DNA from 2 places in the Cellulomonas sp. P4_H4 genome. Region 2 is predicted to be linked to the other one. Evidence: predicted binding sites of a transcription regulator. Region 2 holds the regulator's gene; the other holds the start of a gene.
The links. The regulator LexA, encoded in region 2, represses DNA repair genes until DNA is damaged. The targets are predictions, from matches to a motif close to TCGAACANNTGTTCGA.
Positions count from the first base shown of each region.

Region 1: uvrA (excinuclease ABC subunit UvrA) is a predicted target of LexA. The motif match lies at 1,619-1,634, and genes of this name have one in related genera.

Region 1 is NZ_JBFUKL010000004.1:233,808-238,228, forward strand. It holds gene AC1DPN_RS14250 (glycoside hydrolase family 15 protein) at 1-1,555, opposite strand, end outside; gene uvrA (excinuclease ABC subunit UvrA) at 1,665-4,421, shown strand, end outside.
Region 2 is NZ_JBFUKL010000008.1:63,707-68,127, reverse strand. It holds gene nrdR (transcriptional regulator NrdR) at 1-397, opposite strand, end outside; gene AC1DPN_RS18485 (LysM peptidoglycan-binding domain-containing protein) at 797-1,270, opposite strand; gene lexA (transcriptional repressor LexA) at 1,663-2,376, shown strand; gene AC1DPN_RS18475 (Rho termination factor N-terminal domain-containing protein) at 2,506-2,754, shown strand; gene AC1DPN_RS18470 (L-lactate dehydrogenase) at 2,758-3,756, opposite strand; gene AC1DPN_RS18465 (ATP-dependent DNA helicase) at 3,814-4,421, opposite strand, start outside.

The sequences.
Region 1 (4,421 bases), on a different contig from region 2:
CGTCGTCGGTCCTGGCGACCGGATACCGACGAAGGAGGCCCGGGGAGACCTCGAGATCGGCGCGGATCGCGGCGACCGTGCTCCGGATGCGGGGGTCGTCCGAGGGCAGGAACCCGACCTGGGCCATCTGCAGGAGCGCGGCGTCGGTGTGCGTGGCCCCGTACGACTGCACGAACGTCTCCCGGCCGGCGTCCCACGCATGGGCCAGCACGTCGGCGTGGATCGCGTCGCGCTCGGCCCGCCATCGGTCCAGCGGCGCGCTGAGCCCGTAGTTCTCGGCTGCACGGACACCGCGGTCCACGGCGGCCCAGGCCATGACCTTCGAGTGGGTGAAGTGCTGCGGATCGCCGCGGACCTCCCAGATGCCGCGGTCCGGCTCGCGCCAGTGCTCCAGCAGGTTGTCGACGAGCTGTCGTTGCAGGGACCACGAGTCGTCGTCCTCGGCCAGACCGGCATCCCGCGCCAGCTCGAGCGCGCACATCACCTCGCCCAGGACGTCGTTCTGCATCTGCTCGACCGCCGCGTTGCCGACTCTCACCGGCGTGCTGCCGGCGTACCCGGGCAGGTGGTCGAGCACCCGCTCCGGCAACCTTCGACCACCATCGACCCGGTACATGATCTGCAGGTCGTCCGCGTTCCCGGCGACCGCGCGAAGCAGCCACCCGCGCCAGTCCGTGGCCTCCTCGTCGTACCCGTGCTCGAGGAGGGCCTCGAGCGTCATCGCCGCGTCTCGCAGCCAGCAGTAGCGGTAGTCCCAGTTGCGTTCGCCCCCGAAGTCCTCGGGCAAGGACGTGGTCGCGGCCGCCACGATGCCTCCGGTCTGCTGGTCCGTGAGCAGGCGCAGGACCAGCAGCGAACGCACGACGGCTTCCCGGTAGGAGCCCTTGTAGTGGGAGCTGCGTGCCCACAGCCCCCAGGCGATACGCGTCCGGTCCAGACGGTCGGGGATGGACAGCCGAGGTGGCACAGGCAACCAGGAGCGGATCCAGGTGAGGGCGAGCTCGACGTGCTCGCCCTCGTGCAGGGTGAACCTGTCGGCGTGCCGGTGGTCGTGAGCCGCGGGCAGCCGGTTCCCACGCAGCAGGAGCGAGTCAGGTCCGGCGATCGCCCGGATCGTGTCCGCGCCGTCCGGGTCGGTCACGTGGTGCACCCACGGCTCGACCGCTCCGTACCCGAACCGCACGATCCACTCGTGCTCTACCTCGACGCTGCCGCGCGTGCACTCGAGCCGACGGACGATGTCGGAGCGGCCGTCGTTGAGCGGCATGGTCTCGAGCGCGACGGCGGTGCCCATGGGTGTCTCGTACGTCGTCTCCAGCACGAACGAGTCGTCGAGGTAGCGGCGGGTGACGCGCTCGGCGCCCCGGACGGTGAGAAGCCACCGCCCGTTGTCCGGGGTGCCGAGGAGCCGGGCGAAGCACGCGTCCGAGTCGTACGACGGCAGGCACATCCAGTCGATCGATCCGCGCCTGCTCACGAGGACCGCGGTCGAGCCGTCCCCGAGCACCGCGTACTCCTCGATGGGCACGAGCGCAGGGTCGTCGATGACCGTCATGGCGTGAGCATGGCAACCCAGCGGCGGCACGTCGAGCGGTGCACGCATGTGTGTCGGCTCACGTCGAACAGATGTGCGATTGTCAGTGGTCCGACGTAGACTCCCGGGCGTGAACGAACGTCTGGTGGTGCAGGGCGCCCGCGAGCACAACCTCCGCAACGTCGACCTCGATCTCCCGCGCGACAAGCTCATCGTGTTCACCGGGCTGTCGGGGTCGGGCAAGTCGTCGTTGGCGTTCGACACCATCTTCGCGGAGGGTCAGCGGCGCTACGTCGAGTCGCTGTCCGCCTACGCGCGCCAGTTCCTCGGGCAGATGGACAAGCCCGACGTCGACTTCATCGAGGGCCTCTCGCCCGCGGTGTCGATCGACCAGAAGTCGACCAACCGGAACCCGCGGTCGACGGTCGGCACGATCACCGAGGTCTACGACTACCTGCGCCTGCTCTTCGCTCGCGCGGGCACCCAGTACTGCCCGGTGTGCGGCGAGCGCGTGACCGCGCAGACGCCCCAGCAGATCGTCGACCGGCTGCTTGAGCTGCCCGAGGGCACGCGCTACCAGGTGCTCGCGCCGGTCGTCCGCGGTCGTAAGGGTGAGTACGCCGACCTGTTCAAGGAGCTGCAGAGCAAGGGCTTCGCCCGCGCCCGTGTCGACGGCGAGGTCATCCAGCTCACGGAGCCGCCGACGCTCGAGAAGAAGCTCAAGCACGACATCGAGGTGGTCATCGACCGTCTCGTCTCGCGCGAGGGTGTGCAGCGTCGCCTCACCGACTCGGTCGAGACCGCGCTCGGACTCGCAGGTGGCCTGCTCGTCGTCGAGCTCGTCGACGCCGACATCGACGACCTGTCCCGCGAGCGGCGGTTCTCCGAGCACCGCGCGTGCCCGAACGACCACGTGCTCGCGCTCGACGAGATCGAGCCGCGCACGTTCTCCTTCAACGCGCCCTACGGCGCCTGCCCGGAGTGCACCGGCCTCGGCTCCAAGCTCGAGGTGGACCCCGACCTGGTGGTCCCCGACGAGGACCTGTCGCTGGACGACGGCGCGATCGCCCCCTGGGCGCAGATCTCGAGCGAGTACTTCGGCCGGGTGCTGACCGCGCTGGCGTCGGACATGGGCTTCTCGACGTCCGTGCCGTGGCGGGCGCTCCCGCAGCGTGCCCGGGACGCGGTGCTGCACGGCCAGAACCACGAGGTGAAGGTCCGCTACAAGAACCGGTGGGGCCGCGAGCGGCAGTACTCGACCGGGTTCGAGGGCGTGATCACGTTCCTGGAGCGTCGGCACAACGAGACCGACTCGGAGTGGAGCAAGGAGAAGTACGAGGCCTACATGCGCGAGGTCCCGTGCCCCGTGTGCGGCGGCGCCCGTCTCAAGCCCGAGGTGCTCGCGGTCCGCGTCGGCGGTCGGTCGATCGCCGAGGTCTGCGCCCTGCCCATCCGCGAGGCGCGCGCGTTCCTCGACACCCTCGAGCTCGGTGAGCGCGAGCGTGCGATCGCGACGCAGGTGCTCAAGGAGATCCAGGCGCGGCTCGGCTTCCTGCTCGACGTGGGACTCGACTACCTCTCGCTCATGCGCCCGGCCGGCACGCTGTCCGGCGGCGAGGCGCAGCGCATCCGGCTCGCGACGCAGATCGGCTCGGGCCTGGTCGGCGTGCTGTACGTCCTCGACGAGCCGTCGATCGGGCTGCACCAGCGGGACAACCGGCGGCTCATCGAGACGCTCACGCGTCTGCGCGACCTGGGGAACACCCTGATCGTGGTCGAACACGACGAGGACACCATCCGGACCGCCGACTGGATCGTCGACATCGGCCCGGGCGCCGGCGAGCACGGCGGTCGCGTCGTGCACTCCGGCGACCTGGAGGGTCTTCTCGCCTCACCGGAGTCGGTCACGGGTGCGTACCTCTCCGGCCGCCGCACGATCCCGATGCCTCAGGTCCGTCGGCCGATCGACAAGAAGCGCCAGGTCACGGTCGTCGGGGCTCGTGAGCACAACCTGCAGGGGATCGACGTGTCGTTCCCGCTCGGGACGCTGACCGCGGTCACCGGGGTGTCTGGCTCGGGCAAGTCGACGCTCGTGAACCACATCCTCTACACGGTCATGGCGAACGAGCTCAACGGTGCGCGCCAGGTCGCCGGCCGGCACAAGCGGGTGACCGGTCTGGAGCACCTGGACAAGGTCGTGCACGTCGACCAGGGCCCGATCGGACGTACGCCGCGGTCCAACCCGGCGACGTACACGGGCGTCTGGGACCACGTGCGCCGGCTGTTCGCCGAGACCACCGAGGCCAAGGTCCGCGGCTACACGCCCGGCCGGTTCTCGTTCAACGTCAAGGGCGGTCGCTGCGAGGCGTGCTCGGGCGACGGCACGCTCAAGATCGAGATGAACTTCCTGCCGGACGTCTACGTCCCGTGCGAGGTGTGCCACGGCGACCGCTACAACCGCGAGACGCTCGAGGTCCACTTCAAGGGCAAGACCGTGGCGGACGTCCTGGCGATGCCTATCGAGGAGGCGGCAGAGTTCTTCGCGGCGGTGCCCGCGATCTCGCGGCACCTGCGGACCCTCGTCGACGTCGGTCTCGGTTACGTGCGTCTGGGCCAGCCCGCACCGACGCTCTCCGGCGGCGAGGCCCAGCGCGTGAAGCTGGCCGCCGAGCTGCAGCGCCGGTCGACGGGTCGGACCATCTACGTGCTCGACGAGCCGACGACGGGTCTGCACTTCGAGGACATCCGCAAGCTGCTCGGGGTGCTGCAGTCGCTGGTCGACAAGGGCAACTCGGTCATCGTGATCGAGCACAACCTCGACGTCATCAAGAACGCGGACTGGGTCATCGACATGGGCCCCGAGGGTGGCAGCGGTGGCGGTCTGGTG
Region 2 (4,421 bases):
AGTCGAACGCCTGGTAGACCGACGCGAACCGGAGGTAGGCGACCTCGTCGAGCTCGCGGAGCGGGCCGAGGATCGCCAGGCCGATCTCGTACGCGTCGATCTCCGCCGAGCCGGCGCTGCGCAGCGTCTCCTCGACCTTCTGCGCGAGCAGTGCCAGGTCGTCCTCGCTCACGGGCCTTCCCTGGCACGCCTTGCGGACGCCGCCCGCGATCTTCTCGCGGGAGAAGGGCTCCGTGGCGCCTGACCGCTTCACGACCGACAGGCTCGCCGTCTCCACCGTCGTGAAGCGACGGTTGCAGCTCGGGCACTGGCGTCGGCGGCGGATGGTCGAGCCGTCGTCCGAGGTCCGCGAGTCGACGACCCGCGAGTCCGGGTTGCGGCAGAACGGACAGTGCACCGGATCCCCTTCGAGTGCGTGACGCCGGACAGTCGGCGCGGCGTCGTCAACGCCCCCGTGACGGTAGGCCAGCGACCGGCCCGTCGCAAGGCGCCCGCACGTGCACCGATCCAGTGCCGAGCGGTGGCCCCCGGCGTGGCGAGGGCGGCCGCCGTCGTGGCGACCGCCCTCGCGGGGACGCCCCCGTCCCCAGTTCACGGGCCGACTCGCCTCGGCACCGCGCGTGCTGCGGTCGGCACGACGGCCCAGCCGTCCACACCCCGCACCTCTTCGGCAAGCCCCCCAGCCTGCTTAGTGAGGTAAGGCTAACCTAGTCCAGGAGCGCCGCTACTGACAACCCACACGCGCATGGATAAACTCCCTGGCCGTCGTGCCTCCGCGCTCCACATCGGCGGCCGATCAGTCGACGGGGACGACGATCACCTGACCGGCCATGAGGCCGGCATCGGGCAGCTCGTTCAGGCGCACCAGATCGAACACGACATCCCGCACGTCTTCGCCCGGTCCGGCGATGTCGGCGGCGATCTGCCACATCGTTTCCCCGGACTGGACGACGTGGCGCTCGACCTGCTGCGCGGACACCGGACCATCGGCCGCGGCGCGGCTCGTCACGAGGACTGCGGCCGCGACCATCACGATCGCCATGAACCACAGCGCGACACGGCCACGCGCGGTCAGGTGCAGACCAGCGAGCCCGCGAGACCCGGCGCGCGGCGGGGCCGTCACGCTCGACCGTGCCACCCGGGACGGCCCGTCGACCGACCCGCTGCCCGTCACGGCCGGGCGCGGCGTCACGACGGGGCGCGAGGACGAGATGGTGGCGCGAAGTGTCGCGCGGGCAGTCGTTCCCGGCAGCGCCGGTGCCATTGCCATCGTCGTCATGGTGTCCCTCGTCCTCGCTCGTGCCGGGCGGATCCCGGCGATGCTGCTGTCGAACAGGTGTTCGTCGTACGTCTGTACGATGTCTATCAGCATCCGCCGACACTTGTCGAGACACGATCGAACAGATGTTTGATCTTCGTGCTCGGGTTCCCTAGGGTGGCGGTGCAGAGCAAGCGCACCACGAGCCACTGACACGGCCGTCGGCGGGGCCACCCGGATCGCTCCGGAGCACCGTGTCGCCGCAGGTCAGGGGCACGGACGGCGGGAGCGACACAACGGCGGAGCCCACGGCCGCCCGACAGAGGAGGAGCGCAGTGACGGACTCACCGGACACGTCCCAGCCCGACAAGCCCGACAGCGCCAACGCGGACGCAGAGACCGACCTGGCGACCGTCCACGCCCTCCCCGACAGCGCTCCCGGGCCAGACGGTCTGACTGCGCGCCAGCGGCTCGTGCTCGACACGATCCGCTCGTCGGTCGAGTCCCGCGGCTACCCGCCGAGCATGCGCGAGATCGGTGAGGCCGTCGGCCTGACGAGCCCGTCGAGCGTCAAGCACCAGCTCACCGCGCTCGAGCGCAAGGGCTACCTGCGACGCGACCCCAACCGTCCGCGCGCGATCGAGGTCGTGCACCAGGACGACTCCCGCGGCGTCGGCACGTGGACCGCTCCGGACGGGAGCCGCGAGGCGTTCCCGGACCACGCGGACGGCGAGCGGATGCCGGCACCGTCCTACGTCCCGGTCGTCGGTCGGATCGCCGCCGGCGGGCCGATCCTGGCGGACCAGGTGGTCGAGGACGTGTTCCCGCTCCCCCGTCAGCTCGTCGGCGACGGCGACCTGTTCCTGCTCAAGGTCGTCGGCGACTCGATGGTCGATGCCGCGATCTGCGACGGCGACTGGGTCGTCGTCCGTCGCCAGCCGGTGGCGGAGCAGGGCGAGATCGTCGCAGCCATGATCGACGGCGAGGCCACGGTCAAGACGCTCAAGCGGATCGACGGCCACGTGTGGCTCATGCCGCACAACCCCGCGTACCAGCCGATCCCCGGCGACGAGTCGACCATCCTCGGCCGCGTCGTCAGCGTGCTGCGCAGCCTCTGACGCGAGCCGGGTGCACTCCGGTGCACCCGGCCGTCGGGCTGCGACACGTCCCGAGACGGTCCACTCTGGACACGCTGGCGGACGCAACGCGCGACGCCGAACCCGACCGCCGATCCAGAGGAGCAGCTGATGCCAGGGCGTCTACCCGACCCCGGCCCGCGTGCGAAGGCCGCGATGGCCGCCGCGGCTCGAGGCGACGAGTTGCCGACGAACGACGTCGCGCCCAGCACGACGAGCGACGCCGGTGAGCGTCGCCCTTCCGGCGCCTACGAGCAGTGGACGGTCGAGGAGCTGCAGCACCGCGCGGCGGAGCTCGGGATCCAGGGCCGTTCGACGATGCGCAAGGACGAGCTGGTCGCCGCTCTGCGCAAGCGCTGACGGCTAGAAGCCGAACTGCCGGGCAACCTCCCGCACGGCGTCCGCCGACCGGCGCAGGCCCCACAGCTCGTCGTCCGACAACGGGATCGGCAGTCGTTCCCCCACTCCGTCAGCCCCGACGATCGCCGGTACCGACAAGCACACGTCGTTGATCCCGTAGTAGTCGGTGAGCAGCGACGACACAGGCAGCACGCGGCCCTCGTCCTTGAGGATCGCCTCGATGATCCGCGAGCCCGCCAGCGCGATCGCGTAGTTCGTGGCGCCCTTGCCCTCGATGATCCGGTAGGCCGACTCGACGACCTCCCGCGTGATGTCTTCCCGGTCCTGCCTCGTCAAGGGGCCGTGGCCACCCTGCCCTGCCCACTCGAGCAGCGGGACCGAGCCGATGCTGGCCGAGCCCCAGAGCGGGAGCTCGCTGTCCCCGTGCTCACCGGCGATGTAGGCGTGGACGTTCTGCACCGCGACGCCTGTGTGCTGCGAGATGAGATAGCGCAGTCGCGACGAGTCGAGGACGGTTCCGGAGCCGAAGAGCTGGGTCGACGAGAGCCCCGAGACCTGGAGCGCGGCGTAGGTCACCACGTCGACGGGGTTGGTCACCATCACGTACACCGCATCGGGCGCGACCTGTACAAGTTTCGGCAGCACCGCCTTTACGACCGCGATCGTCGCTCCGGCGAGCTCGATCCGGGACTGACCGGGCTTCTGCTTCGCCCCGGCGGTGAACATGACGACGTCGGCATCGGCGCACACGGAGATGTCGTCCGACCCGATCACCTGGGCCATCGGCATGAACTGGACACCGTGCCCCAGGTCGAGGACCTCTGCCTGCACCTTGGCTGCGTCGATGTCGTACAGCGCGACCGTGCGCGCGGCGCCCCGCAGCAGGGCCGCGTACGCCATGGTCGACCCGACCGCTCCAGCGCCGACGATCGCGAGCTTCGTGCCTCGCGCGGACCGCGAATGGTGCAGTCCGAGGTCTTCCACGTCCAGGCTCTCGGTCACGTAGCGGCCGCCCTCTCGCGGGAGTCAGATGCCGACGGGTCGTCGGGGAGTTCGAGGCTAACCCGTCCCCGTGAGTCGGCGCAGTGCGGCGACTGCGACGGAGCGGTCCGTCGTCCTCCAGAACTCCGGGAGGGACTTGGTCAGGAACGGCGCGTACCGGGCGGTGGCCAGCCGCGGATCGAGGACCGCCACGACGCCACGGTCGCTGCTGGTGCGGATCAGCCGGCCCGCGCCCTGCGCCAGCAGGAGGGCGGCGTGCGTCGCCGAGACGGCGAGGAAGCCGTTCCCGCCGGCCTTCTCGACGGCGTCCGAGCGCGCCGACTGCACAGGGTCGTCGGGGCGCGGGAACGGGATCCGGTCGATGAGGACGAGCGTGCACGTGCTTCCCGGCACGTCGACGCCCTGCCACAGCGAGAGGGTCCCGAACAGGCAGGTGGCCTCGTCGGCGATGAACTGGGAGACCAGCGTGGGGAGCTGGTCGTCACCCTGCACGAGGATCGGCACGTCGAGGCGTTCGCGCATCGCGGTGGCCGCGGCGGTGGCCGCTCGGCGCGACGAGAACAGCCCCAGCGTCCGACCGCCGGCAGCGGTGATCAGCTCGGCGATCTCGTCGAGCTGCGCGTCGGTCGCCGGCTCACGTCCCGGGGGCGGCAGGTGCCGGGCGA